DNA from 4 places in the Streptomyces sp. NPDC101227 genome. Region 3 is predicted to be linked to each of the others. Evidence: riboswitches for the same ligand, from Rfam matches in the RefSeq annotation. Region 3 holds a riboswitch; each other region holds the start of a gene.
The links. Region 3 has a riboswitch for cobalamin ahead of ACIRPT_RS09180 (HoxN/HupN/NixA family nickel/cobalt transporter). Riboswitches for the same ligand answer to the same signal wherever they lie in the genome.
Positions count from the first base shown of each region.

Region 1: linked by a shared signal. The riboswitch ahead of ACIRPT_RS18255 (ribonucleoside-diphosphate reductase subunit alpha) and the one ahead of ACIRPT_RS09180 (HoxN/HupN/NixA family nickel/cobalt transporter) in region 3 are both predicted to bind cobalamin.
Region 2: linked by a shared signal. The riboswitch ahead of metE (5-methyltetrahydropteroyltriglutamate--homocysteine S-methyltransferase) and the one ahead of ACIRPT_RS09180 (HoxN/HupN/NixA family nickel/cobalt transporter) in region 3 are both predicted to bind cobalamin.
Region 4: linked by a shared signal. The riboswitch ahead of ACIRPT_RS04540 (CbtB-domain containing protein) and the one ahead of ACIRPT_RS09180 (HoxN/HupN/NixA family nickel/cobalt transporter) in region 3 are both predicted to bind cobalamin.

Region 1 is NZ_JBIWOD010000007.1:133,211-140,474, forward strand. It holds gene ACIRPT_RS18245 (transglycosylase domain-containing protein) at 1-602, opposite strand, end outside; gene ACIRPT_RS18250 (ribonucleotide-diphosphate reductase subunit beta) at 701-1,747, opposite strand; gene ACIRPT_RS18255 (ribonucleoside-diphosphate reductase subunit alpha) at 1,807-4,224, opposite strand; cobalamin riboswitch at 4,384-4,547, opposite strand; gene ACIRPT_RS18260 (Uma2 family endonuclease) at 4,666-5,199, shown strand; gene mctP (monocarboxylate uptake permease MctP) at 5,213-6,889, opposite strand; gene ACIRPT_RS18270 (DUF3311 domain-containing protein) at 6,886-7,161, opposite strand.
Region 2 is NZ_JBIWOD010000022.1:78,186-85,449, forward strand. It holds gene ACIRPT_RS35350 (hypothetical protein) at 1-87, shown strand, start outside; gene folE (GTP cyclohydrolase I FolE) at 89-739, shown strand; gene ACIRPT_RS35360 (ArsC/Spx/MgsR family protein) at 793-1,149, shown strand; gene metE (5-methyltetrahydropteroyltriglutamate--homocysteine S-methyltransferase) at 1,245-3,569, opposite strand; cobalamin riboswitch at 3,731-3,951, opposite strand; gene ACIRPT_RS35370 (3-hydroxybutyryl-CoA dehydrogenase) at 4,123-4,992, opposite strand; gene aceB (malate synthase A) at 4,989-6,581, opposite strand; gene aceA (isocitrate lyase) at 6,686-7,264, opposite strand, start outside.
Region 3 is NZ_JBIWOD010000003.1:521,169-528,432, reverse strand. It holds gene ACIRPT_RS09200 (nucleoside/nucleotide kinase family protein) at 1-338, shown strand, start outside; gene ACIRPT_RS09195 (hypothetical protein) at 295-702, opposite strand; gene ACIRPT_RS09190 (MarR family winged helix-turn-helix transcriptional regulator) at 801-1,340, shown strand; gene ACIRPT_RS09185 (alpha/beta fold hydrolase) at 1,447-2,295, shown strand; cobalamin riboswitch at 2,345-2,559, shown strand; gene ACIRPT_RS09180 (HoxN/HupN/NixA family nickel/cobalt transporter) at 2,590-3,699, shown strand; gene ACIRPT_RS09175 (VOC family protein) at 3,731-4,231, opposite strand; gene ACIRPT_RS09170 (DoxX family membrane protein) at 4,386-4,937, opposite strand; gene ACIRPT_RS09165 (hypothetical protein) at 5,160-5,690, opposite strand; gene ACIRPT_RS09160 (hypothetical protein) at 6,490-7,264, shown strand, end outside.
Region 4 is NZ_JBIWOD010000002.1:147,082-154,345, reverse strand. It holds gene ACIRPT_RS04565 (alkyl/aryl-sulfatase) at 1-619, opposite strand, end outside; gene ACIRPT_RS04560 (methyltransferase) at 811-1,851, opposite strand; gene ACIRPT_RS04555 (hypothetical protein) at 2,090-2,305, shown strand; gene ACIRPT_RS04550 (SPW repeat protein) at 2,347-2,787, opposite strand; gene ACIRPT_RS04545 (histidine phosphatase family protein) at 2,893-3,492, opposite strand; cobalamin riboswitch at 3,600-3,761, shown strand; gene ACIRPT_RS04540 (CbtB-domain containing protein) at 3,804-4,022, shown strand; gene ACIRPT_RS04535 (CbtA family protein) at 4,037-4,786, shown strand; gene ribA (GTP cyclohydrolase II RibA) at 4,861-5,514, opposite strand; gene ACIRPT_RS04525 (creatininase family protein) at 5,617-6,381, shown strand; partial or broken gene ACIRPT_RS04520 (RibD family protein) at 6,374-7,057, shown strand; gene ACIRPT_RS04515 (lysylphosphatidylglycerol synthase transmembrane domain-containing protein) at 7,160-7,264, opposite strand, start outside.

The sequences.
Region 1 (7,264 bases), on a different contig from region 3:
ACATACTGCTGGGTGATCGTGGAGCCGCCCTGGGTGTCCCCGCCGGAGAGCATGCTCACCACGGCCCGGCCAATTCCCTTGAGGGAGACACCGGAATCGCTGTAGAAGGTGGCGTTCTCGGCAGCGATAACGGCGTTCTCGACGGAATCCGGGACCTTGTCCAGGCCGACGTTCTGCCGGTTGACGGCGCCGACGCTGACCATCTGGCTGCCGTCCGCCCAGTAATAGATGGAGGCTTCCTGGGCGGCCAGCTCGTTCTCGTTCGGGATGTCGATGGTGACGTAGACGAGGACGAACAGCCCCGCCAGGCCCGCGACAGCGACGCCGAACGTGCCGAGCAGCAGCTTCCACGACGGCAGCCAGCGGCGCGGCCCCACTCGCCCCAGTCGCGGATAGTCGATGATCCGGCGGCGCTCCTGGCGCTGCCCCCGGCGGCGCCCCCTGTTCCCCTTCACACTTCCGTAGACGTGGGTGAAGGCGTCGAGCACCAGTTGCCAGGACGGCAGCCAGCGACGTGGGCCTTGGTGTCCCTGTCGCGGATAGTCGATGATCCGGCGGCGCTCCTGGCGCGGTCCCCGGCGACGACCCCTGTTCCCCTTCATACTTCCGTAGATAGTACGGATGCGGGCTCGGTTGCGGTCCGGCCGTCCGCTCATCGAACGCTCACAAAAGCGCGGCGGACGGCCGGTCGCAGCTGATACTAGAAGTCGTCGTCGAAGGAGACCGAGCCCTCCACGGCGACCTGGTAGGCCGAAGCCCGGCGCTCGAAGAAGTTGGTCAGCTCCTGGACGTTCTGCAGCTCCATGAAGGAGAACGGGTTCTCCGAGCCGTACACGGGCGGGAAGCCGAGGCGCTGCAGCCGCTGGTCGGCGACGCACTGGAGGTACTCGCGCATCGACTCGGTGTTCATGCCCGGCAGGCCGTCACCGCACAGATCGCGGCCGAACTGCAGCTCCGCCTCCACGGCCTCCTTGAGCATCTCCGTGACCTGCTGCTCCAGCTTGTCGTCGAAGAGGTCGGGCTCCTCCTCGCGGACCGTGTCGACCACCGAGAACGCGAAGTCCATGTGCATGGACTCGTCGCGGAAGACCCAGTTGGTGCCGGTGGCCAGGCCGTGCAGCAGACCGCGCGAGCGGAACCAGTAGACGTACGCGAACGCGCCGTAGAAGAACAGCCCCTCGATGCAGGCCGCGAAGCAGATGAGGTTGAGCAGGAAGCGGCGGCGGTCGGCCTTCGTCTCCAGGCGGTCGATGCTCTCGACCGAGTCCATCCACTTGAAGCAGAATTCGGCCTTCTCCCGGATGGACGGGATGTTCTCCACCGCGGCGAAGGCGGCGGCGCGGTCGTCCGGGTCGGGGAGGTAGGTGTCCAGCAGCGTCAGATAGAACTGGACGTGCACGGCCTCCTCGAAGAGCTGACGGCTCAGATACAGCCGCGCCTCGGGGGAGTTGATGTGCTTGTAGAGGGTCAGGACCAGGTTGTTCGAAACGATCGAGTCACCGGTCGCGAAGAACGCGACCAGCCGGCCGATCATGTGCTGCTCGCCGGGCGAGAGCTTGGCGAGGTCGGCGACGTCGGAGTGGAGGTCGACCTCCTCCACGGTCCAGGTGTTCTTGATCGCGTCGCGGTAGCGGTCGTAGAAGTCCGGGTACCGCATGGGACGCAGCGTCAGCTCGAAGCCCGGGTCGAGGAGGTTCTTCTTGCCGGTGGTGGCGGTGTGCGCGGCGGCGGCGGCGTTCGTTTCCATGAGGCTCCCGGCGCGCAGCGCCGTCGTTGAGGGGCGGTGGTCGGGCGACGGGTCGGGCATTACTGGCAGGCCTCGCAGGACTCGGGGTTTTCCAGGGAGCAGGCGACCGCCTCGGGGTCGGCCACCGGCAGCTGGGCGGGGATGGACGCGGCGCGCGCGGACTGGGCGATCCGGGTGGCCGGGCGCGACCGCAGGTAGTACGTCGTCTTGATGCCGCGCTTCCAGGCGTAGGCGTACATCGAGCTGAGCTTGCCGATGGTCGGCGACGCCATGAAGAGGTTCAGCGACTGGCTCTGGTCGAGGTAGGGCGTACGGGCCGCGGCCATGTCGATCAGCGCGCGCTGCGGGATCTCCCAGGCGGTGCGGTACCGGGCGCGGACGTCCTCGGGGATCCAGCCGACCTCCTGGATGGAGCCGTTGGCCTCGCGCAGCGCGTCACGGGTGCGTGCGTCCCACAGGCCCAGCGTCTTGAGCTCCTCGATCAGATACGCGTTGACCTGCAGGAACTCGCCCGACAGGGTTTCTCGCTTGAAGAGGTTGGAGACCTGCGGCTCGATGCACTCGTACACCCCCGCGATGGAGGCGATGGTGGCGGTCGGGGCGATGGCCAGGAGGAGGGAGTTGCGCATCCCGGTCTTCGCGATCCGGGCGCGCAGCGCGGCCCAGCGGTCGGCCCAGCGGGGCTCGGCGTCCGGGTAGTGGTCGGGGTGCAGCACTCCGCGGGCGGTGCGCGTCGCCGACCAGGCCGGGTGCGGGCCCTGCCGCTCGGCGAGGTCTGCGGAGGCCTCGTACGCGGCGAGCATGATCCGCTCGGAGATACGGGTCGACAGCTCCTTCGCCTCGGGCGAGTCGAAGGGCAGCCGCAGCCGGAAGAAGACGTCCTGGAGGCCCATCAGGCCCAGGCCGACCGGGCGCCAGCGGGCGTTGGACGTCCCGGCCTGCTCGGTCGGGTAGAAGTTGATGTCCACGACGCGGTCGAGGAAGGTGACGGCCGTGCGGACGGTGGCGTCCAGCCGCTCCCAGTCCATCTCGCCGTCGGCACCCAGGTGAGCGGCGAGGTTCACGGATCCCAGGTTGCAGACGGCGGTCTCCCCGTCGTTGGTCACCTCCAGGATCTCCGTGCACAGGTTGGAGGAGTGCACGACCTGACCGGGCTCGGCGGTCTGGTTGGCGGTGCGGTTGGCGGCGTCCTTGAACGTCATCCAGCCGTTGCCGGTCTGCGCCAGGGTGCGCATCATCCGCGAGTACAGCAGCCGGGCCGGGATCTGCTTGAGCGCCCGGCCGTCCGCCTCGGCCCTGCGGTACGCGGCGTCGAACTCGTCGCCCCACAGGTCCACCAGCTCCGGGACGTCGGCGGGCGAGAACAGCGACCAGTCGGCGTCGGCCTCGACCCGGCGCATGAACTCGTCCGGGATCCAGTGCGCGATGTTCAGGTTGTGCGTACGGCGGGCCTCCTCGCCGGTGTTGTCGCGCAGCTCCAGGAACTCCTCGATGTCGGCGTGCCAGGTCTCCAGGTAGACGCAGGCGGCGCCCTTGCGCCGGCCGCCCTGGTTCACCGCCGCGACCGAGGCGTCGAGCGTGCGCAGGAACGGCACGATGCCGTTGGAGTGACCGTTGGTGCCCCGGATCAGCGACCCCCGTGCGCGGATCCGGGAGTAGGAGAGACCGATGCCGCCGGCGTGCTTGGAGAGCCGGGCCACCTGGTGGTAGCGGTCGTAGATCGAATCCAGCTCGTCCAGCGGGGAGTCCAGCAGGTAGCAGGAGGACATCTGCGGGTGGCGGGTGCCGGAGTTGAAGAGCGTGGGGGAGGAGGGCAGATACGACAGCGTGCTGGTCAGGCGGTACAGCTCCGCCACATCCGCCAGCGCCCGCTCGGAGCGGTCCTCGGCGAGGCCGCAGGCCACCCGGAGCAGGAAGTGCTGGGGGGTCTCGATGACCTGACGGGTGGTGGGGTGCCGCAGCAGGTAGCGGGAGTGCAGGGTGCGCAGCCCGAAGTACCCGAAGCGGTCGTCGGCGCCGTCCCGGAGGGCGTTCTCGACGAGCCCGTCCAGCTGCTCGGCATGCGTCCGTACGAACTCCGCCGTCTCGTCGGCGATCAGGCCCTCGCGGTGGCCGGTCTCGACGGAGGCGGAGAAGGCGACCGCCCCCTGTCCGGCCGCCTCCTCCGCGATGGCGAGGGTGAGCAGGCGGGCGGCGAGCCTGGAGTACTGCGGCTCGTCGCCGATCAGACCGGCCGCGGCGTCGATGGCCAGCGCGCGCAACTCGGCCTCGTCCGAGCCCGGGTGGCGGCCGCGCAGCGCGGCGGCGGCCACCTTGCCGGGGTCGGTCGCGGTCAGGTCCGCGGTCAGGTCGGTCAGCGTGCGCAGCAGCGCGACGCCGGGTCCGTCCTGGCCCGCTCCGGTGGAGGTGTCAGGCGTGGCCACCACAGGCTGCACGACCTCGGCGGCTGACGCGGGCTCCGTTGGCGCGATGGTCACGTGATGCTCTCCCTCACTCGGCGGGGGCCGGGAGGGCGCGGCGGACGGTCGCTCGCGGGCATGCGGCACCCCATGACGGTCAGGGGTGCGCGGGCACACCGCGCGGCGTCCATCGGCCCAACCCTCGGGGCCCGGACGTATCGACGTCCGCACCGATGGCGGTGCGGGCGTGCCGTCGGCAGGTCCTCGGACTTCACCGCACCCCGTGGGACGGCCCTGTGGCTGTTGGGGGTGCGCGTTCATACCGTTGCGGGACAGTTCCGGATTTCCACCGGATTCCCCTGCGGCGACAGCGAAGACGAGCATACATGTGGTGGTGGCTCGTTGTGTGCACCCCCACATCTAGTGTCGCGTGAGTGATCAAGCGGTGTCTGTCAGTGGCCTCGGCTACCGTCGGCCCTACGCTCTGTGACCCATCCCGTGGAAGAAGGGGAAGGCCTCATGACCGCGCGCGCCGACCGCCCGCACATCATGGAAACCGAGCATTTCGAAGAGGCCGCCCGGATACTCGCCCGCCTGGAGCAAGGCGCGCGGTTGGAACTCATCAACGGCAAGGTCACGAGCAAGCCCATGCCGGACGGGGATCGCGGACGGATCATCCAGTGGCTGCTGCGTATCTGCATGCAGCACAGGCCCGAGCTCTTCCTCGACCCGAATCAGGGCCTGAAGACGGAGAGCTGCCGAAAAGGCCGGCTCCGTCCGGATGGCTTACTCGTGCCGTGTGACGCCTTCGTGGGCCAGGGGGAGTGGGCTGATCCCGACCCGGTGCTGATGGTCGTCGAGGTCACTTCGCACGACTCGGACACCGAACAGCGTGACCGGGTGGAGAAGCCCCGGGCCTGCGCGGAAGCCAACATTCCGCCCCGACCCCGTCGGCATCACGCTCGAAACCGAGCAGCTGAAGGACTGGATGAACTGACCCCGCACACACAAAGGCCGCCGCGAACCCTCAGGTTCGCAGCGGCCTCTGCGTGAAGCGGCCGACGGCTCAGCGCCCCGCCGGCGCCTCCTCCGTGGCTTCCGGCAGCTCCGTCGTGACGCCCTCGTCGCCGGCGTCCGCCGTGTAGTCGGCGGGGCTGGTCTCGTCGACGCCCTCCGGCGCCTTGACGGCCTTCAGGGCGAAGGTCCCCACGACCGAGACCACGACGTTCAGCACAAAGGCGGTCAGACCGATGTACCCGATTTCGCCGATGCCGGGTATCTCCGCGCTGGAGCCGCCGAAGTGCTTCTGGGTGGGGCTGGCCACGCCGTACGCCGCCAGCGTGCCGTAGAGCATGCCGGCCGCCCAGCCGGCCAGCAGCGCCCAGCGGTGGAACCAGCGGGTGAACAGGCCGCCGACCAGCGACGGCATGGTCTGCAGGATCCAGATGCCGCCCAGCAGCTGGAAGTTGATGGCGACGGTCTTGTCCATGGTGAGGACGAAGACGAGCGCACCGACCTTCACCAGCAGCGAGACGAGCTTGGCGACCTTGTGCTCCTGCTCGGCGGTCGCGTCCGGCTTGAGGAAGTCCTTATAGACGTTGCGGGTGAAGAGGTTGGCCGCGGCGATGGACATGATGGCCGCGGGCACCAGCGCGCCGATGCCGATCGCGGCGAAGGCGACGCCGGAGAACCAGCTCGGGAACATGTCCTCGAACAGCTGGGGAATCGCCAGCTGAGGGTTGCCCTGGATGTCCGTACCGGCCTTGACCGCCATGAAGCCGAGCAGCGCCAGGAAGCCCAGCATCAGGGAGTACAGCGGCAGGATGGTGGTGTTGCGGCGGATCACGTTGCGGCTGCGGGAGGACAGCGTGGCCGTGATGGAGTGCGGGTACATGAACAGCGCCAGCGCGGAGCCCAGCGCCAGGGTGGCATACGCCCATTGGGCGTTGGGGCCGCTGGTCAGCTCGCCCCGCGGTTTGCCGGGGACGGCCCCGGGCTGGGCGAACGCCTTGCCGGCCGCGTCGAAGATCGCGTCGAAGCCGCCCAGCTTGATGGGGATGTAGATGATCGCCACGGCGATGACCAGGTAGATCAGCCCGTCCTTGACGAAGGCGATCAGGGCCGGCGCCCGCAGACCGGAGGAGTAGGTGTACGCGGCCAGCACCGCGAACGCGATCAGCAGCGGCAGGTCCTTGACGAACCAGTTGGTGTTCTCGCCGCCGCCGATGCCCATCACGTCCAGGACGGCCTGGATGCCGACCAGTTGGAGGGCGATGTACGGCATGGTGGCGAGGATGCCGGTGAGCGCCACGGCCAGCGACAGGCCCTTGGAGCCGAAGCGGCCGCGCACGAAGTCGGAGGTGGTGACGTACCCGTGCTTGTGCGAGACCGACCACAGGCGGGGCAGGAAGGTGAAGATCAGCGGGTAGACCAGGATGGTGTACGGGACGGCGAAGAAGCCGGCCGCGCCCGCCGCGTAGATGGCCGCCGGGACGGCCACGAAGGTGTACGCGGTGTAGAGGTCACCGCCGAGCAGGAACCACGTCACCCAGGTGCCGAAGCTGCGGCCGCCCAGACCCCATTCGTCGAGGTTGGCGGACTCCTCGGCCTTGCGCCAGCGGGCGGCCAGGAAGCCCATGACCGTCACGGCCAGGAAGAAGAAGACGAAGACGGCAAGTGCGATGCCGTTGACGCCGCCGGACGGGGCCGCGGCGAGGACGGTGGCGGAGGCGTGGGCGGTCACTTGGCCACACCACCCTTACGGGCGCGCTGCTCACGCTGGACCAGCTTGTACGCCAGCATCGTCAGCGCGGTCGAGATCAGCACCCACAGCATCTGGTACCAGTAGAAGAACGGGATCCCGATGAGCGTCGGCTCGATCTTCGCGTACGAACTCACCCACAGCATCGCCACGAACGGAACGAGCAGGCAGACGCCGACCACCACACGGGTGGGCGTGACGATCCGTCTGCGCTCCGGCGGTTCGGCTGCCTGCGCTGGCTCTGGTCCTGACATGGCGGGGCTCCGTCCGTGGCAATTTCTCCTGGGTAATCGGCTGGAAATCTAAGCCAGGGTCGTGGCACGCGTCACTAGGTGTCCGCATATCGGTATGGCATAC
Region 2 (7,264 bases), on a different contig from region 3:
GTACCGGTGGTCGCCGGGCACGGCCTCTTCGCCGTCGTCACCGTGGTCCTGGTCCTGCTCACCGCGCTCGGGATCGGTGGCAGCTGACATGACCCAGCATCCCCACACCGCGCTGCACCTGGCGCCCGGTGAGCCTGAGATACCGGTCCCCGCGCATCCCGCACTGCGCGTCGTCCACGAAACCGACGGCATCGACCTGGCCGCCGCCGAACGCGCCGCCGGACAGTTCCTCCAGGCACTCGGCATCAGCACCGAGACCGAGAGCCTGCGCGGAACGCCGGGGCGCATGGCCCGCGCCTACGCCGAGCTGTTCAGCCCCCGCCCGTTCGACCTGACCACCTTCCCCAACGACGAGGGCTACGACGAGCTCGTACTGGCCCGCAGCATCCCCGTGCGCTCGGTGTGCGAACACCATCTGCTGCCGTTCGTCGGCACCGCCCACGTCGGCTACCTGCCCGGCCGACGCATCCTCGGCCTGTCGAAACTCGCCCGCGTCGTCGAGCACTTCGCCTGCCGTCCGCAAGTCCAGGAACGCCTCACCAAACAGGTCGCCGACTGGCTGGAGACCCAACTCGAGCCCAAGGGCGTGGGCGTCGTCATCGAGGCCGAGCACTCCTGCATGACGCTGCGCGGCGTACAGGCAACCGGCTCCAGCACCCTCACCTCCACCCTCCTGGGCACCCTGCGCAACGACGCCCGCTCACGCAGCGAATTCCTGGCCCTCGCCGGCCTCACCTGACCACACCCCGCGGGGCGCTGCCCCGCCGGACAGAACCGAAAGACATCGACGTCATGGAAATCTGGATCAATCCCGCCTGCTCCAAGTGCCAGTCCGCGCTGTCGCTGCTCGACGCGGAAGAGGCGCAGTACACGGTGCGGTACTACCTGGAAGAGCCGCCGACCGTGGACGAGCTCGACGCGGTACTGCGGCGCCTGGCCCTGGAGCCGTGGGACATCACGCGCCTCGGCGAGCCGGTCGCCGCCGAGCTGGGCCTGGCGGACTGGCCGCGCGAAGCGGGGGACCGCACCCGGTGGCTCGAGACGCTGACCGCCCACCCCACGCTGATCCAACGGCCGATCATCACCGCCGACGACGGCACGACAGTGCTGGGCCGGTCACCGGAGTCGGTGCGGTCCGTTCTGCCGTAGCACCGGACGCCGACCTGCCCGTACGGCATCCGGGCACCCGGGCCGGACCGCTCGCAGTCCGGCCCGGCCTGCCCGGCCCGGATGCCAGGGAGCGGTCAGGAGCCTTCGGCGGCCAGTTCGGTGCGGATCTCGCGGGCGGCGGTGACGAGGTTCTCCAGGGAGGCCCGGGTCTCCGGCCAGCCACGGGTCTTCAGGCCGCAGTCGGGATTGACCCACAGTCGCTCGGCCGGGATGGCCTGAAGTCCCTTGCGCAGAAGGGCTGCCGCCTCTGCGGCACTGGGGACGCGCGGGGAGTGGATGTCGTAGACGCCGGGGCCGGCCTCACGGGGATAGCCGTGCTGGGCCAGTTCGCGGGCGACCTGCATATGGGAGCGGGCGGCCTCCAGGCTGATGACGTCGGCGTCGAGGTCGTCGATCGCCTGGACGATGTCACCGAATTCCGCGTAGCACATGTGGGTGTGGATCTGGGTGTCCGGCCGAACGCCGCTGCTGGTGAGGCGGAACGCCTCGGTCGCCCAGTCCAGGTAGGCGGCGTGGTCGGCGGCGCGCAGCGGCAGCGTCTCGCGCAGCGCGGGCTCGTCCACCTGGATCACCGAAGTCCCGGCCGCTTCGAGGTCGTTGACCTCGTCGCGCAGGGCGAGCGCCACCTGGCGGGCGGTGTCGGCCAGCGGCTGGTCGTCGCGGACGAAGGACCAGGCGAGCATGGTCACCGGGCCGGTAAGCATGCCCTTGACGGGCCGCTCGGTGAGCGACTGTGCGTACGCGGTCCAGCGGACCGTCATCGGGTCGGAGCGCGAGATGTCCCCGGCGAGGACCGGTGGCCGGACGTAGCGGGTGCCGTACGACTGGACCCAGCCGTGCTGGGTGGCGAGGTAGCCGGTGAGCTGCTCGGCGAAGTACTGGACCATGTCGTTGCGTTCGGGCTCACCGTGCACCAGGACATCGATCCCGGCCTTCTCCTGGAAGGCGAGGACCTCGCGGATCTCGTCCTTGATCCGGTCCTCGTAGCCGGCCGTGTCGATCCGCCCGGCCCGCAGATCGGCCCGCGCCGTGCGCAACTCGGTGGTCTGCGGGAAGGAACCGATCGTCGTCGTGGGCAGCGGCGGCAGCCCGAGGTGCGCGCGCTGGGCGGCGGTCCGTTCGGCATACGACTGCGAGCGGCGCCCGTCGGCGTCGGTGACGGCCGCGGTGCGGGCCCGCACCGCGGGGTCGTGGGTCAGCGCGGACCCGGCCCGGGAGGCGAGGTCGGCGCGGTTCGCGGCGAGTTCGCCGGAGATGGCTTCGGTGCCCCGTGCCAGGCCGCGCGCCAGGACGGCGATCTCCCGCGTCTTCTGGCGGGCGAAGGCGAGCCAGCGGGCGATCCCCGGATCGATATCGCCTTCGACGGTGGCGTCCAGCGGGACGTGCAGCAGGGAGCAGGAGGCCGAGACATCGACCCGGTCGGCGAGGCCGAGGAGGGTGCCCAGGGTGGCCAGCGACTTCCCGTAGTCGTTGATCCAGATGTTGCGGCCGTTGACGACGCCCGCGACCAGCCGCTTGCCGGGCATCCCGCCGGCCGCGGCGAGGTCCTCGAGGTTGGCGGCGCCCGACTCGGTGAAGTCGATGGCCAGACCCTCCACCGGCGCCTTGGCCAGGACGGACAGCGCGTCGCCGAGCCGGCCGAAGTAGGAGGCCACCAGGAGCTTGGGCCGGTCGGTGGCGCAGCCGAGTTCACGGTAGGCGCGGGCGGCGGAGCTCAGTTCGGCCGGCGTGCGGTCCTGGACCAGCGCGGGCTCGTCGAGCTGCACCCACTCGGCACCCGCCGCCCGCAGGTCGGCGAGCACCTCGGCGTACACCGGAAGGAGCCGGTCCAGCAGGGTCAGCGGCTCGAAGTCCGCGGCCACGCCCGGAGCGGACTTGGCCAGCAGCAGGTAGGTGACCGGTCCGAGGAGCACGGGGCGCGCCGCGTGCCCGAGCGCGAGGGCCTCCGTCACTTCCGCGACCTGCTTGGTGGAGTCAGCGGTGAAGGCGGTGTCCGGGCCGAGCTCGGGAACCAGGTAGTGGTAGTTGGTGTCGAACCACTTCGTCATCTCCAGCGGGGCCACTTCCTGGTTGCCCCGCGCCATCGCGAAGTAGCCGTCCAGGGCGTCGGCGTGGACCGCGGCGCGGTGCCGCTCGGGGACGGCGCCGACCATGACGCTGGTGTCCAGGACGTGGTCGTAGTACGAGAAATCACCGGACGGCACTTCGTGGATGCCGGCGTCTGCCAGCTGCTGCCAGTTCGACCGGCGAAGGTCCGCCGCGGTCTGCCGGAGGGCGTCGGCGCTGATGCGGCCCTTCCAGTACCCCTCGACGGCCTTCTTCAGTTCACGGTTCTGTCCCTGGCGGGGGTAGCCGTACACGGTGGCCCGTGCCGCCGCGGCTGCGGACTTCGCTGTCACGGAACTCTCCTTCGCGAGATGTCTCCTTGTGGTCCCGGAGACGGGACGAGAGCGCGAAGGAACGACCGACCGGGCGGACCACGACGCGGTGTCTTCGCGTGTGCCCGCTCGATACGTACGCCGACCCGCCCACGAGGTCACCGGGATGGCCGCACACGATCGGTCGCGTGCGGGCAACGGGCAGGTCTTCGGACTCGCGGGCCCGTCTCGTACGCGTACGAGACACCTACTGGCCGTCGCTTCCCAGACCCGTCCGGGCCCAGTGCGTATGACGGCGGTCGTTCCCACTCACCGCTGCGGGGCAGTCCCGGATTCCCACCGGGTTCCCTCTTACGACGCTCCTGCCTGGCGGACAGGGCGAACCAGCTGCATTCGTCACCCTAGAGGGACAATCCGCGGGCCGCACAAGCAATGACCGCATTGCGGACGGTGACATGAGACACGCGCGGAGGATGCATGACAGCCGGAAGAGGTGCGGGGCGGTGGTTCACGCCGCCCCGCACCTCCCTCCACGGCAGCCGGGGCCCCTCAGCCCCGACCTGACCCGGGTCCCTCAGCCCCGGTCGTACGTGTGGAACCCACGGCCCGCCTTGCGGCCGAGCAGCCCCGCCTCGACCATCCGCAGAAGCAGCGGAGGCGGCGCGTAGAGGGGTTCCTTGAACTCGTCGTACAGCGATGCGGCGATGGAGGCGACCGTGTCGAGGCCGATCAGGTCGGCCAGCTTCAGCGGGCCCATCGGGTGCGCGCAGCCCAGTTCCATCCCGGCGTCCACGTCGGCCGCGGAGGCGAAGCCGGACTCGGCCATCCGGATGGCCGACAGCAGGTAGGGGATGAGCAGGGCGTTGACGACGAAGCCGGCGCGATCCTGGGAGCGGACCACGGTCTTGCCCAGCGCCGTGGTCACGAACTCCTCGGCCGCCGCGGTGACGCGTGGCGCGGTGTGGAGGGAAGTGACGACCTCCACGAGGGGCAGTACCGGCACGGGATTGAAGAAGTGCAGGCCGAGGACCTGGTCGGCGCGCCGGGTCGCCATGCCCAGGCGCATGACGGGGATGGCGGAGGTATTGGTGGCCAGGATCGCTTCCGGGTCCTCGACGATCTTGTCCAGCGCGGTGAAGACCGCCGTCTTCGCCTCGGTGTTCTCGACCACGGCCTCGACGACGAGCTGCCGGTCGGCGAGGTCGTCGAGGCTGCCCGTGAAGACCATCCGGGTGAGCGCGTCCTCCACCGAGATCCGGTCCAGCTTCCCCCGCTGGACGGCGCGTTCCAGGGAGACGGCCACCCGTTCACGGGCGGCACGGGCGGCGACCTCGTCCGCCTCGCAGACGACGGTGTCGAGCCCGGCGCGGGCGCACACCTCGGCGATACCGGCCCCCATCTGGCCGCCGCCCACCACGCCGACGCGGCGGATGTTCTGGTTCATGACCGTGCCTCCGTGTGCCGGACGAGGTGACGGGAGTAGGCATCCGGGGTGAAGAACGGCGGCAACTCCGTTGCCATGGCGGTCCGTTCGAAGAGCGCGCGGACCTCTTCGACCCGGGCCCAGGGGTATTCCGCTCCCAGGGCGGCGCACTCGTCGTCGAGGAGACGCAGCACCGTTTGCCGGTCGATGACGCGGTGCCGCAGCCACTGCCAGATCTGCACCCGGGCGATCTCGGCGGTTGCCGCGTCCTCCATCAGGCCGTGCAGGGCGACCGCCCCGCTGCCGCGCAGCCAGGCGTCGAAGTAGCGCAGGGCGACAGTGATGTTGGTGCGCACGCCCTCCCGGGTGGGCGGTCCGCTGATGCGGCGCACCGACAGCAGGTCCGCCGCGGTCACCTCGACATCGTCACGGGTGCGCTCGATCTGGTGCGGCCGGTCGCCCAGAACGTCGTCGAAGGCCGTGCGGCAGACGGGGACGAGGCCGGGGTGGGCGACCCAGCAGCCGTCGAAGCCGTCCTCCGCCTCGCGCTCCTTGTCCAGCCGGACCTTGGCCAGAGCGGCCTCGTTGGCGTCCGCGTCCCTACTGGGCACCTGCGCGGCCATGCCCCCGATCGCGTGGGCGCCCCGCTTGTGGCACGTACGCACCAGCAGTTCGGTGTACGCCCGCAGGAAGGGAGCCGTCATCGTGACCTTCGCGCGGTCCGGCAGCAGGAAGTCGGTACGGTGTCCGAACGTCTTGATCAGGCTGAACAGGTAGTCCCACCGGCCCGCGTTGAGCCCGGAACTGTGCTCGCGCAGCTCGTGGAGGATCTCCTCCATCTCCACGGCCGCGGTGATCGTCTCGATGAGGACGGTGGCACGGACGGTGCCGCGGGGGATACCGAGGAGATCCTGGGCGAGGACGAAGACGTCGTTCCACAGCCGTGCCTCGTACCGGTTCTCCAGCTTGGGCAGGTAGAAGTACGGACCGCTTCCGGCGTCGATCTGGCGCTGCGCGCAGTGGAAGAAGTACAGGCCGAAATCGACGAGCGAGGCGGGCACGGGCCGGCCGTCGAACTCCAGGTGCTCTTCGAGGAGATGCCAGCCGCGGGGGCGCACGACGATGGTGGCGACCCGGTCGCCCAGGCGGTAGGCCTTGCCCTCAGGGGCGGTGAAGTCGATGCGGCGCTCGATGGCGTCGAGCAGCGTGAGCTGGCCGTCGACGATGTTGTCCCAGGTGGGGGCGGTGGCGTCCTCGAAGTCGGCCATCCAGACCTTCGCCCCCGAGTTGAGGGCATTGACGGCCATGCGGCGTTCCGGAGGGCCGGTGATCTCCACCCGGCGGTCGGTCAGCCCGGGCGCGGGCGGCGCGACGCGCCAGGACGGGTCCGCGCGGACGGATGTCGTGGCGAGGGGGAAAGCGAGCGGGGATCCGGAGGCGAGCCGCGACGCCCGCCGCGTGCGCTCCTTCAAGAGCTCCTGGCGGCGCTGTGCGAAGGCGCCGGCGAGGTGGCCGACGAAGTCCAGTGCCTGCGGAGTGAGGATCTCCTCATGGCGGTGCCCCGTTGCCGCGAGGACCTGGACGCGGTGCGTCAGTGCGCTGGTGGACATGCGGGTCTCCTGATGAAGGAAGGAAGGAGCGGGGCCGGACGGAGACGGTCGTCCGGCCCCGCTGGATCACGGGCCGACGGGGTACGCGGGCGCCGGTGGGCGTCCTAGTGGAACTGCTCTTCCTCGGTGGAGCCGCTCAGCGCAGTCGTCGAGGAGTGCGGGTTGAGGGCGGTGGAGACCTGGTCGAAGTAGCCGGTGCCGACCTCGCGCTGATGCCGGACGGCGGTGAAGCCCTGCGCCTGTGCGGCGAACTCCTTCTCCTGGAGGTCGACATAGGCGGTCATGCCGTGCTCGGCGTAGCCGCGGGCCAGGTCGAACATGCCGTGGTTGAGGGAGTGGAATCCGGCCAGCGTGATGAACTGGAAGCGGTAGCCCATCGCGGCCAGTTCACGCTGGAACTTGGCGATCTGGTCGTCGTCCAGAGCGGCCTTCCAGTTGAAGGACGGCGAGCAGTTGTAGGCCAGCATCTGGTCCGGGTGCTCCGCGTGGATCGCCTCGGCGAACTCGCGGGCCTGCGCCAGGTCCGGCGTACCCGTCTCCACCCAGATGAGGTCGGCGTACGGGGCGTAGGCCAGACCGCGGGCGATCACCGGCGCCATGCCGTTCCGCACCCGGTAGAAGCCCTCGGCGGTCCGCTCGCCCGTGACGAACTCGGCGTCGCGCTCGTCGATGTCGCTGGTCAG
Region 3 (7,264 bases):
ACCGCCGTATCGAGGAGCCAGTCGCCGGAAGCATCGCCGTAGCACCCCATGTCCCCCTTGTCGTCACCGAGGGCAATTACCTCCTTCTCGACTCCGCGCCATGGGCCCGCATCCGCGCCCTTCTCGACGAGGTCTGGTACGTCGATTTGGACGCCCCGGAACGCATCCGGCGCCTGGTCGACCGCCATGAGCGCTTCGGCCGCCCGCACGCCGACGCCGAACGCTTCGTTCACGCCTCGGACGAAGCCAACGCCCGCACCGTGGCGGCGACCCGCGACCGCGCCGACCTCATCGTCACCTTCGCCCCCGAAGAAGCCCCCCTCCCCCGGGCCGACTAGGCATCGCCCCCAGCAGACCCACGACGGACAGCGCTCCCCACCCCAACGACACCGCCACCGCTTTCGCCTTCCGCTCGCCTCCCTGCAAGGTCGCGGCGAGCAGCGCGGCGTCCCCGAAATCCGCCGCGATACGCAGATACGCCGCCGTGCGCAGCGCCGGCCCCTCGGGGGCCAGCACCATCGCGAGCCCGCTCGCCGCTTCCCGCCAGCCGAGCGGCCGCAGCGAGGTCCGGGTCGCCCGCTCACTCCGCCCGTCGTCGTCGACGAGCCCCGAGGGCCGAGCCAGCAGATCGGGCAGCACGGCCACCGCCACCCCGTACACCGCGGTAGCCGCCCCCACCGCACGTAGCAAACGCACCGTCATCTTCCGCCCCTCCCACCCTGGATCCTCCGGTCGCCTCGCCACCATCCTTCCTCGCCGAGCCCCTTCCTAAACGACATCTTCGATGTCATCATGACATCATGAGTGTCGTTGAGACGGATGACGGCGACGAGCGGCCGGCTCCCACCGAAGAGCTTCTGTACGACGTGATACGGCGCCTGTGGCCCCTGCACCGCACGATCGTGCGCGCGGTGGAGCGGGAGCTGGAGGGCACGGGCATGACCGCCGGCGAGCACGCCCTGCTCGACGCGCTGCGCAGCGAAGGCCCCCGGACCGTGCCGCAGTTGGCCCGCACCATGGGGCTCGACCGGCAGCCGGTGCAGCGCTGGGTGAACCACGCGGCGGAGCTGGGTCTGGTGGTGACGGCCCCCAACCCCGCACACCGCCGCTCGTCCCTGATCGAGCTCACCCCCGAGGGCGGCGAGGTAATGCGCGGAATCCAGGAGTTCGAGGCCGCCGAGCTGCGTCGCGGCCTGACCGACCTCTCGACGGGCGACGTCAGAACGGCCCTTCGCGTACTCGACCGGCTGGGCGAGGAATTCCGGCGCCTGGCGAACGACTCACGCGTCGCCCCAGGAGATCCGGACAGCAAGGACGACCAGCCCGCAGAGCGCCCATAGCCACGGCACCACCCCAAGACTCCTCACCACCACATTACCCACACCCCTCATATCGCCCATATCAGCCATATCGCCCACATCTCTCACGCAAGGGAGTCCAGAGAGAATGACCCACCCATTCGCCGCGTGGTCCGAGCTCGACAACGGCACCGTGCCGATCAAGGACGGCGAGCTGTTCTACGAAACGGCAGGCGAGGGCCCCGCACTGGTGCTGCTGCACGGCGGCATGCTCGACCAGCACATGTGGGACGAGCAGTTCTCCTGGCTGGTGGGCTCCGGCCACCGCGTGATCCGTTACGACTCCCGCGGCCACGGCCTGTCCTCCACCGTGACCGGGGACTGGGCCAACCACGACGATCTGTGCGCCCTGCTCGACGCCCTCGACGTCCCCAGTGCCATCCTCGTCGGCCTCTCACACGGCTCGCGGATCGCCCTCGACACCGCCATCGCCTACCCGGAGCGGGTCGCCGCCCTGGCGCTCGCCGCACCCGGCGTCAGCGGTCGCCCCTTCACCGACCCGTTCGTCCGGGAGCACATCAAGGAGCAGGTGGCGGCGATCGGCACACCGGACGGCATGGAGCGCTATATCGAGCACTTCCTGCGGATGTGGGTGGACGGCCCCTACCGCCAACCGTCCGCTGTGCACCCCGGGTTGCGCGAGCGGATGCGCGCCTCGGCCGCGGCGACGGTCGAGGTGCACGCCGACGGCGTGGGCGCCGGAATGCCGATGGAGGTCGGCGCCGCCGACCGGCTCTCCGAGATACGGGTGCCGACGGTCGTGTTCGACGGCGACCTCGACAGCAGGGACATAGCCGCCAACGCCCATGCGATCGCCCTCGCCGTCCCGGGCGCCCACCGGGTCCGAATACCGGGCGCGGGCCACATGGTCAACCTGGAGAACGCCTCGCTCTACGACCACGAGCTGCGCGCCTTCCTCTCCGCCCTGACGCCCTGACGCCGCGCGGCCCCAAAGGGCCGTCGTCCCCGCCGCGTGGGGGCGGCGGATAGAGTGGCCGTGCCGTGGTGTTCGGGAAGACCGGTGACGGACCTTGTGGTCCCAGGCCGGAGCGGCCCTCGCCACTGTGATCGGGGAGTTTCCAGCCCTTCCGTATGCGCCTGCGCGCCTACGGCGCCACTGACCGCAGCCCGCGGCCGGGAAGGCGGGCCCGGAAGCGTGCACCTGTAAGCCAGGAGACCGGCCACGGCATCTCACGAACTGATCCACGAGGTGCTGGAGCGTGACCGCCGGATGGCCCTGTCCACCGATACCCCGACCACCCCTGCTTCCGCCGCGTTCCGCTGGCGCCGGCAGGACACCGTCCGTACCGCGGGCCTGATGGCCGTCATAGCCGGACTGCACGTCGTCGCCTTCGGCGTGCTGTTCCTGCTCGTCGTCCCGTACCACTACTCCGTCGGCAGCCAGGTCTTCGGCGTCGGGCTCGGCGTCACGGCGTACACGCTCGGCATGCGGCACGCCTTCGACGCCGACCACATAGCCGCGATCGACAACACCACCCGCAAGCTGATGGCCGACGGCAAGCGCCCGGTCTCGGTGGGCTTCTGGTTCGCCCTGGGCCATTCCAGCGTGGTCGTCGCGATGGCCGCCCTGGTGGCGGGCGGTGCCCAGCTCGCCGGCACGCTCCTCAACGACGAGTCCCGTACCCACCAGGTCCTGGGCACCATCGGCACCACGGTCTCGGGGACGTTCCTCTACGTCATCGCCGCCCTCAACCTCATCGCGCTGGCCGGGATCTGGCGGGTCTTCCGCGGGATGCGCGACGGCCAGTACGACGAGGCCGAGCTGGAGCAGCGACTCGATGCGCGCGGTTTCATGAACCGCATCCTGGGGCGCTTCACCCGCGCGGTCTCCCGGCCAGGCCAGATGTTCCCGCTCGGCTTCCTCTTCGGGCTCGGCTTCGACACCGCGACCGAAGTGACGCTGATGGTGATGGCGGGCAGCGGCGCCGCGGCCGGCCTTCCCTGGTACGCCGTCCTGTGCCTGCCGCTGCTGTTCGCCGCCGGAATGAGCCTGTTCGACACCCTCGACGGCACATTCATGAACTTCGCCTACCAGTGGGCGTTCTCCAACCCGGTGCGCAAGGTCTACTACAACCTCACCATCACGGGCCTGTCGATCGCCGTCGCCTTCTTCATCGGCACCATCGAGCTGGTGACCGTGCTGCACGAAAAGCTGGCCCTCAACGACCCGGTGACCGGCTGGATTTCGGGCCTCGACCTCGACAATGTCGGCTTCGTCATCGTCGGCCTGTTCGTGGTGGTGTGGGCGGCGGCGCTGACGTACTGGCGCCTGTCCGGCGTCGAAAAGCGCTGGGCGGCGCGGGCGGCGTCGGACTCCTAGAGGCCGTACGCCTCCCGCTGCCGCGCGGCGGTCAGGTGGCCGAGCCGGCCGCCGCGCCGGTCATCAGGTCGGGCCCCCAGCGCTCGAGCTCCGCCGCGAGATCGAGCGGGCGCAGCCGGTCCAGCTCGTCCGGGCCGGGCCACTCCTCGCGCGGGACCCGCCACATCACCTCGAACTCGTTGCCGTCCGGGTCCTTGGCGTAGAGGGACTTGGAGACGAGGTGGTCGCTCGCGCCGACCAGGGCGCCGCGCGCCGCGAGCCGCCCCTCGGTCGCGGCGAGTTCGCCGAGGGTGCCGACCTCCCAGGCCAGGTGGTAGAGCCCGGCCCGGCCGGCCTCGGGGCCCGGCGCGTCCGGCCCCACGGCGAACAGCCCCAGGTCATGGTCGTTCAGCGAGCCGGCAGCGCTGAGGAAGGCGGCGCGCCCCGGTATCTCGACATCCAGCGTCAGCCCGAGGGCTTCGGTGTAGAAGGCGACGGATCGCGCCACATCGCGGATATAGAGCACCGCGTGATTGAGACGGCGTACGGACAAGGCTCTCTCCCAACTCCCGCCGTGGCGCCCCCCGGGCGCCACGGTCCGACTACTTCTGCGTTTTCCTGCTTCTGCCTGCAGATGACTGCCTCTGCGAATGCCTGCCGCTGCGAATGCGCCGCTGTGCAGGGGCGCCCCGCGAAGGCGTGCCTGGCTACTTCCGGACCAGCAGCACGCCCCCGGCGGCCACCACGGCGAGCACCAGCGCGACCACGCCGTAGGCGAGCCGGTGGGCGCGCAGCACGGGCAGGAGACGGTCGGCGGCAAAGCGGCCGGGGCCGGCCAGCGCCAGCGCGGCCGCGCCCGCGGTCAGCAACAGCTCGTACTCCACACCCTTGGGCGCGAAGAAGCCGCCGCCCCACTTCACGGCAAGAGCGTTGATCATCGTGCCGACGACCGCCGCGCCCGCGAGCGGCGTGAGCAGCCCGAGCACCAGCCCGAGCCCGCCGAGCGTCTCGCTCACCCCCGCGACCAGGGCCATCGTCTTCCCCGACGGATAGCCGCTCATCGCGAAGAACTGCCCGGTCCCCTCCAGCCCACCGCCCCCGAACCAGCCGAACAGCTTCTGGGCCCCATGAGCGGCCATGGTCAGCCCGAGCGCGAGGCGCAGCAGGAGAAGCCCTGCGTCGTAGCCGTGCGCAGACGGTGCCTGGCGCGTATCCGCGCCGAGGATGGGGGTCTGGAGAGTGCTGAGGGGGGACGTCATAGCGAGCGCTCTTCCCGTGTCGAGGTCGGGGCGGGCCGAACAGTTTGAAGATTTACTTGAAAGTTCAAGTCACCGCCACGACGATACACAGCCACCCCGGGAGGGACAACCACGAACAAGCCACACAACCTCGCGGCGAAGATCATCGAAGGCTCCAGGTCTGGGAGCCCACCAAAATCCCCGCGAATTACCCCAAAGGCACCCGTGGAGGACCAGAGCCCCTTACTCGACGGAGACCGTCACGGCCTGCGCCCGCAACCCCGCCTGCCCGCCCCCGCCCCACCGGACGCACACCTCATCCGGAAGCCGGCGCCCGAAGCCCGCCGCCATCACGAACTGCACGGACCCATCGGGCCGGACCGTGGCGTCCTGCGGGAGGTTGCGCGCACTCACCCCCAGGCCATCGGGGTCGATACGCACCCCGAACGCGGTATCCGAGCCCACATTCCGCAGTACGAACCGATGCCTGCCGCAACGCCGCACCTCCCACCGCACCTCACCACGCCGTCCGACCCAGGACTCGGGCAGCTCCAGCGAGAGCCCCGGCGCCCGCTCACCCAGAACGCGCAGCGCCGCGGCAAGGGCGTCCTCCACCACACTCGCCCGCCGCTCGGCCGCCTCCGCCTGCATATGACTGATCTCGTTGGCTTCCTGGCCGATACGGGCGTTCCGCCGCGAGTCGGTCCAGGCACAGACCGAAATGAGCAGTGTGACAGCTACGCCCGCCCATGTGGCGAAATCTCCTGCTTGCATGCAGGGACCATAGCGAGCACCGGCACCACGAACGGCACGCACGCGCGACGCGGCAGGTACATCTGGGCGGGAAGGGCAATCGAGGCGGGGGGACATCGGGGCGGCATCGCGGGTGCGGGTTCCGGACCCGCCGAGCGCCAGGCCGGTGGCTGCCGCCTGTCGCCACGTGACTCGACAACGCGGAGATCGACACCTTTCACACGTCCCCTTGATTTCAGCGAACCGCCGACACGAGACCCGACAACCCACTACCCCACGCAGATGACCTTGCGATTGCACCGCGGAAAGCGCACCCGCCGCCTGGATCTCCCGCTCAACGCTCCTCACCTTTTGCAGAACGCCCAGCAATTCCACACGAGTTCGACGGGCCCGAATTACCGAACGGCATCGAATCCACCCCAGCCGGAATCTCGCGGAAGTCTCGTCAGCCGGCACCCTGCGTGCTCTCACCCCCGCGGTGGAACTGCGCGCATGCGCCTGCCAGTTAGCCCGTACACAGAGGGGCTGGTGAACGGGTCCCGCCCCGTTGCCCACCGGCCCGGGGGGCGGCGTCGCGGAGCCAGACACAACGCATTGCGGTCGAGTCGACGACCGCATCACCAAAGCGTCAACGCCGGGCCCACTACTCGGGATTACACCCCTCGATGTGATCCAGATCATTCCCCCGGGCCAGGCGCATTGGCGCAGCGGGCGTGGGACCCGTGGCACGATCTTGGCAATCATTACCTGCGAGTAATGCATCGGCCCGAGTGCCAACTCCCTTCGGCCGTCCCCACATCACGCCCCCGAGGAACCAACTGTGCGCAAGACCGCTACCTATGCCGTTTTACCGGCACTGACCGCCGCGTCCCTGCTCGTCGCCGGGTGTTCGGCGGGTTCCTCCGGGCCCTCCGCCGCCGGTTCGGCCGATGGCAAGGAGCCGGTGGCCGCCGCTGCCCGGAACGCTGACCCGCAGCCGCCGCTCGCCGTGGCCTCGGCGCCCACCGGGGCCACGCCCAGCGCGGTGGCGACGCCCAAGTCGGGCGGCGAGCCGGCGGCCAAGTCGTCGCTGAAGGTTGCCGAGTTCGACAAGCGCAGTGGACGGGCCGTCATCTCCGGGCCGACCGCGGCTACTCCACCGAAGAGCAAGGAAGCGACGCCGAAGCCGGCGGCGCCCATTGCCGTTGGGGACGTCATCGCCAGTGCCCCCGCTCCCGGTGCGCCCCAGGGCGTGCTGGCCAAGGTCACCGAGGTGGTGGGAACGACCGGGAAGGGCACCGAGGTCAAGACCACCCGTGCCAACCTCGGCTCCCTGCTGGGCGGCTCCACGGCGAAGGGGCAGGTGCCCGTCGACCCCTCCGCGGTGAAGGTCGAGCCGCTCGCCCCGAAGGTGAAGGTCTCCTGGGCGAAGACCGGCGGGTTGCGCTTCGGGCCCGAGGGCGCGCGGCTGCCGCTCGGCAGCCTGCGGGTCGACGTCAGCGCCGCGCTCCCCACGGTGAAGGGATCGGCCGGCTCCGTCGACGCCTCCGCCTCGGGCTTCGTCCAGCTGGCTCCCGAGGTCGACTTCTCCTACGACGGCAAGGGCCGCGCCTCCG
Region 4 (7,264 bases), on a different contig from region 3:
TGAGGGTGCCGGTGGACATGGTGGTGCCGAGGCCGCAGCCGATCTGGCCGGCCGGGCCCCTGGGGAGTTCGGAGCCGTACATGTAGACGGCGCGCCGGGTCATCGCCGTGCCCGCGGCGATGTTCTCGCTGACCGCGTGCTCCAGGAAGCCGGCGGGCGCGAGGACCGGCGCGGTGTCCTGGCCGTGCGGGAGTACGCCGCGCCCGCCGCCGAAGTGATCGGCGTGCGAGTGGGTGTAGATCAGCGCGGTGACCGGCCGGTCCCCTCGGTGCTTGCGGTACAGCTCGAGCGCGGCGGCCGCGGTCTCGGCGGAGATCAGCGGGTCGATGACGAGGACGCCGTGGTCGCCCTCGACCAGCGTCATATTGGACAGGTCCAGACCACGCACCTGATAGATACCCTCCGTGACCTCGTACAGGCCCTGCCGGCTCACCAGCCTGCCCTGGCGCCACAGGCTCTCGTGCGCGGTGTCGGGACAGTTTCCGGCCAGGAAGCTGTAGGCCTCGGCGTCCCAGACCGTGCGCCCGTCCTTCGTGACGACGGGCGGGTAGAGGGCGGCGATGAAGCCACGGTCGGCATCGGCGAAGTCTTCATGGTCGTCGACCGGCTGAACGGTCACCTGGCACTCCCTCTCCGAGCGGGCGGGACGGCGGGACGGGCCGTCCGGCGGGCCAGGACCCACACCTTCGATTTAACCTCAATGTGCGGTCGTGCCGCATATGTGAGCAGGCCCTGCCGCAGAGTCCCGCCCAGGGCCCGGCCACGGCGTCCGCCCAGGCCCGCCGGCCCGTCGACCCGCCCGTCGGGGCCCTACACCGGCTCGGCCTCGATCAGGGAGAAGCGGCTGGGCTTCGCCAGCGGCGTCACGGAGCGCAGCGCGAAGCCCGCGCCTCGGCACAGCCGCTCGAAGTCGTCCCGGGTACGCTCCCGGCCCCCGACGTTGACGAGCATGTTGAGGTCGCTGATGTAGACGACGCCGGCGGTCGAGGGGTCCACGACGGGCGGCAGCACCGGCTCGATGATCAGCAGCCGGCCGTCGTCCGGGACGACCCGGCGGCAGTGGCGGAGGATGTCCGTGCACTGCGCGTCGTTCCAGTCGTGGATCACGCTCTTGAGGACGTACAGGTCGGCGCCTTCGGGGGCGGTGGTGAAGAAGTCCCCGCTGACCAGGGAGCAGCGGCCCACCAGCCCGTCCCGTGCCAGCGTGGCGGGGGCCTGGGCGAGCCCTTCGCGCAGGTCGAAGAGGATGCCGTTCAGCGACGGATAGGCCTTGAGGACCGCGGCGAGGAGCGTGCCGTCGCCGCCGCCGATGTCGGCCACGGTCGCGAAGCGGCCGAAGTCGAAGGCCGTCGGCACCATGGCCGCCGTATCGCGGGTGGCCTGCCCCATCGCCGCGTTGAACACGGCGGAGAATTCCGGGTGTTCGGCGAGGTGGCCGAAGAAGTTCTGGCCGAAGACCGCATCAAAGGCCGGCTCGCCGGTCCGCACGCTGTCGTCCAGATGCTCCCAGGCCCTGAGCAGGGTGGGGTCGGTGAACATCCGGACGAAGGAGTGCAGCGACTGCGGTCCGTCGGCGCGCAGCAGGGCGCCGGCCGGGGTGACGGTGAACCGTCCCGGGGCGTTCTCGGCGAGCAGCCCCAGCCCGGCCAGCGCCCGCAGTAACCGGGCCATGGCCTCGGGCCGGGCCGCGCACTCCGCCGCCAGCTCGTCCGCCGTGCGCTCGCCGTCGCCCATCAGGTCGGCGACCCGGAGGCGGGCGGCGGCGCCCACGGCGTGCGAGGCCATGGCGCCGTACGCAATCCGGGTCAGCACCTCACGGGCCTCGTCCACCGGCCGATTCTCGCGGGTCATACGGGAACCTCTCTGTTCAACGGCGTTACGGGCAGGGCTTTCTGCGCCACGGCGCGGCTCCTGTGTTACGCGCAGGGCGTCCCAGGGCACAACAACGCCTGTGGCGTTGCGGCCGCCGGCTCGCCACCCTCACTCTTGTTAGGCGACCCTAAGTTCTCCGGATCACCGGGGCAATGCCCCTGGGATACGGCCCGTACGACGCGACCGCCGGCTCACTCCGGGAAGGGAGGAACGCCCCGTGGCCCCCGATGACGAGAGCCAACTCGGTGACCGCGCCGGGCAATTACGGCGCGGCGCCACCTGGCTGCTGCTGACCGCCGCGCTCGGCAGCCTGGGCACCGGAATCGCGCTCGGACACGGCTTGCTGATGGCGGGCGGGCTGGTGCTGGCCGGGATCTACGGGCACCTCCTGGCCACGGACGCCCGCGGGCCCGCTCACCCCCGGCGGGGGTGAGCGCGCCCGCGGCCCTCACATGCCCCGTGGCGGGGCATGCCTCATGTCGTGCGGCGGCTCTTTGCTGCCGCCCCGATGCACATCGCCCCCAGCAGGAACGTGAGGGCACCGATGATGACGTTGTTCCAGATCACGCCGGCGTCAGGGCTGCTGCCGACGATCCAGGGCGCCACGATCATCCACACGCCCATGGCGCACATGGCGCCGCTCAGGCCGTACATACGGTCCGGGGTGACCGTGAACCCGATGGCCAGCAGGGCAATGGCGACGCCGAGAATCAGGTTGTGGGTCAACAGAGCGGGCTGCGAGGCCGCGTAGTGGACGATCCACGGCGACGCGGCGCAGTACAGGCCGACCAGGAACACCGGCCCATCCACGAGGATGACGTCACGTCCGCCGAGCACGCGCTCGTAACGCTCCTGCATTTCTGTTACGTCGGGGTGACCGGCGAGATCTCCCCTGTGGTGTGAGACGTCGGCCATGCGACTCGCCTCCTTCGCTCTGCAAGCCTGGCCGTCTCGCGGCATAGGAACCGCGCACTCATTATTCTGCGCTTATGTCGCCTTTATGTGTAGATCAGGGACGGGTCAAGTTTGCGGGCCCGTCGGCCGGCCCTCCGGCAGCGCCCGCCCCAGCCCCAGATTCCAGCGCCCGCCCCGCCCGCTGAGCTCGGTCACGGTGAGCGGCGGCACGTCCAGCCGCCAGAACGTCTCCACCGGGACACCCAGAGCGCACACCACGGCGGCGCGCACCACGTCCACCTCCACGACGGCGAGGACGCGCCCGGAGGTGGTGGCCAGCCGCGTGAGCCAGGCCTCGGTCCGTACGCAGAGCGCGCGCAGCGACTCGCCGCCGTGCCCCGCGAACCCGGGATCCGACAGCCAGGCGGACACCGCCTCCGATTCCGCCCCGGCCACCTCGTCCAGGGTCCTCCCCCGCCAGCGGCCCATCGCGCAGCCCGGCGGTCCCGGCTCGGGCGCGGGATCCACCGGCAGCCCGAGCTCCTCGGCCGTACGACGGCACCGGGCGGAGGGCGATACCACGATCCGCTCGGCGGCCGGCAGGTTTCCGGCCACCGCACGGGCCCGCCGCAGACCGGCCTCGCTCAGCGGTCCGTCGTCATCGAAACGCACCTCGCGCTGCGCGTCGCCGGCGGCCGGTGAGATCAACATCACCCGAGTTGTCATGACCTCTTCTCTCGCTGTCCATCCCCACCGCAACAACTGCCCTGTTCAGGGGAGTTGTCCGGTCGGCGCGCCCCTCGCTGCGCCTCTCCGCCCCCTCCGTGGCCTTGGCCCGCCGGTCGGTTCGCGGTACCTTCCCGATGATATTGACGACGACATGACGGAAGCCGGTGGGATCCCGGCGCGGTCGCGCCACTGTATGTCCGGTTTTGACGCAGCCCCAGGGGGGCGGGACCGGGCGAGCCAGACCCGCCATGTCGTTAGCACTCCCGCAACTAGGGACGCGAGTTCCCCCTAACAGGAGGTCCCCTGCCATGGCTCAGACCATCGCACCCCCGGCCACCGGCACCGCCGCCCCGGCCCCGCTCCCCCTCAAGGCGATCGCCCCCTGGGCGCTGTTCGTCGGCGTCCTGATGCTGGTTCTGCTGTACTTCGTCGGCGCCGAGCAGGGCGCCACCTCGCTGCTCTCCGGTACGGACGTCCACGAGTGGGTCCACGACGGACGCCACCTCCTCGGCTTCCCCTGCCACTGATCGGGCGCCGTTCCATGAACTCCGTCACCGTCAGAAATCTCCTGGTGCGCGGCATGCTCGCCGGGCTGGGCGCCGGCCTCCTCTCCTTGGTCGTCGCCTATCTGCTGGGCGAGCCGAGCGTGAATGCCGCGATCGCCTTCGAGGAAGCACACAGCCACGAGCACGAGATGGAGGTCGTCAGCCGTGCCGTGCAGTCCACGGCGGGGCTGGCGACCGGCGTGCTGATCTACGGCGTGGCGCTGGGCGGAATCGCCGCGCTGGCGTTCTGCTTCGCGCTGGGCCGGATCGGCCGCTTCGGCCCCCGGGCCACCGCCGCGCTGCTCTCCGGCGCGGCGCTGCTCGCCGTCTACCTCGTACCGTTCCTCAAGTACCCGGCCAACCCGCCGTCCGTCGGTGACCCCGACACCATCGGCAAGCGCACGGCCCTGTACTTCCTGATGATGCTGCTCGGCATCCTGCTTGCGGTCGGCGCCACGATCTTCGGCCGGCGGCTGGCTCCGAAGCTGGGCAACTGGTACGCCACGGTGGCGGCCGGCGCGGCGTTCGTCATCGCCATCGGGATCGCGTATGCCTTCCTGCCGTCCATCAACGAGGTGCCGAACGGCTTCTCCGGCACCCTGCTCTGGCAGTTCCGGCTGTCGGCGATCGCCATCCAACTGGTGCTGTGGACCGCCTTCGGGCTGCTCTTCGGCCATCTCGCGGAACGCGTCATCACCCCGGCCCGGGACGCCGCGGCCGCGGAGGCGGCACCCGCGGCGTCCTGACGGCGCAAGGACGGTCGGCTCACCGGGGAAGGGCCCGCGACGTATCCACGTCGCGGGCCCTTCTCAGGTGAGCGTCAGGACAGGCCGGGAATGCCGTCCAGATGCGGCAGGTCATGGTCGAGCCGTTCCCGTTTGGTCCGCAGATAGCGGATGTTCTCCACACCGGGCGGCATCAGCAGCGGGACCTGTTCGGCGACCGCGATACCGTGCCGCAGCAGCGCCGCCCGCTTGTGGGGATTGTTCGACAGCAGCCTTACCGAACGGACCCCGAGGTCCCGCAGTATTCCGGCCGCGACGCCGTATTCGCGGGCATCGACCGGCAGTCCGAGCGCGATATTCGCATCCACCGTGTCGAGGCCGTCCTCCTGAAGTTTCATCGCTCGGAGCTTGGCCAGCAGCCCTATCCCCCGGCCCTCATGGCCCTGCACATAGACGAGAATTCCGCAGCCGGCCGCCACGATCGCGGCCAGCGCCGCGGACAATTGATCGCCGCATTCGCAGTGCGTGGACGCGAAGACATCACCGGTCAGGCACTCCGAATGCACGCGGGCCAGCACGGACTTCCCGGCGACGTCGCCGTGAACCAGGGCCACTTGCTCGGTCCCTTTACGGATGTCGAGATAGCCGACGGCGAGGAATTCACCGTGTGTGGTGGGGAGTCGGACCGCCACCACTCGTTCCACGTGGGCGTCGTCATCCGGAGCGATTTCGGCATCGGGGTCCGTCATGGCGCGATGGTACCGGCGCGGACGGCCGGTTGGCATGGTGTGCGCTCATGCCTATGCTGCGACGGCCCGGCGAATGAGCGCAACGAAAGGCGGCACACCGTCATGACCGCTTCGGCACAACGGATTTCCGGCCGCGGGCTCCTGCCGGCGGACACCACCGGAGAGGTCAGGGACCGGCGGCCGCACTGCGCCCTGCTCCCCGTCGGCAGCTTTGAACAGCACGGCCCCTTCCTGCCGTTGACCACCGACACGGTCATCGCCTGCACCATCGCCGAGCGGATCGCCGCCGCGCACCCCGTCCTTCTGCTGCCGCCGCTGACCATCTCCTGTTCCCACGAACACGCCGCCTGGCCGGGCACGGTCAGCATTTCGGCCAGGACGCTGCACACCGTTGTGACGGACATCACCGATTCCCTGCGGCGGCAGGGCATCCACTCCCTGATTCTCGTCAATGGCCACGGCGGAAATTACGTACTGCGCAACGTGGTTCAGGAATCCGGTGGGACGGGGACACGGATGGCGCTCTTCCCCGGCTCGGCCGACTGGGCGGTGGCGCGCACGCGAGCGGGGGCAAAGACGTCCTCGCACAGCGATATGCACGCGGGAGAAGTGGAGACCTCCCTTCTCCTGCACGCCCATCCCGAATTGGTACGGCCCGGATATGAATCGGCGGAATCTGCGGATTGCGTCGCCGATGAACGGGAGCATCTGCTGACGCTCGGCATGTCGGCCTATACGGACTCCGGAGTCATCGGACGCCCCTCCCTCGCCTCCGCGCGCAAGGGCCGGGAACTGCTGGCCGGACTGGCCGAGGCCTTCGACGCCTATGCGGAGCTGTTCGGCATAAAGGCGGAATCCCATGACTGAACCGCTCGACGCGACGGCTGCCTGGGAGCGGCTGCGGCGCGTCCGTACGGCGGAGGATGCCGAGGCCGCCGGGCTGATGCCGGACGGCAGCGGCGGACTCCGGTGGCGGGCGGATGCCTCGCCCGAGGCGGCACGGCTCGCCGAGCGCTATCTGCCGCTGTGCCTGGCCGGTCCCCGGGTCGCGGTGGCGCAGCTCGGACAGAGTCTGGACGGCTTCATCGCGACCCGCACGGGCGACGCGGACTATGTCACCGGGGAGGAGGACCGCCGCCATCTGCACCGGCTGCGTGCGCTGACGGATGCGGTCGTCGTGGGGGCCGGCACCGCCGTGGCGGACGATCCCCAACTGACGGTGCGCGCCTGCCCGGGCGACAATCCGGTGCGGGTGGTGCTCGATCCGCGCGGCCGGGTGCCGTGGCGGCGCCGGGTGTTCCGGGACGGGGCCGCGCCGACGCTGTGGGTGGTCGGGCCGGAAGGGGCCGCACGGGCGTCCGGAGCCGTCGGCTCCGGCGGCTCCGGCGGCTCCGGCGGCTCCGGCGGCTCCGGCGTCCACGTAGTGCCGCTGCCCGACGCCGCCGCCTTCGCCCCGCACCGCCTGCTGGCGGCCCTGGCGCGGCGCGGCCTGGGCCGGGTGCTGGTCGAGGGCGGCGGCGTCACCGTGTCGGGATTCCTGCGGGCGCGGGCGCTGCACCGGCTGTATCTGACCGTCGCCCCCGTGCTGCTGGGCGACGGCGTGCCGGGCCTGCGGTTTCCCGGTACGCCGGTGATGCGCGACGCGCTACGTCCGCCGCTGCGGCGCGGCCTGCTCGGCGAGGACACCCTCTTCGAGCTCGATCTGCGGGCGCCCGCCGCGCAGTCCGGCGGCCCAGCGCACGACGAGCAC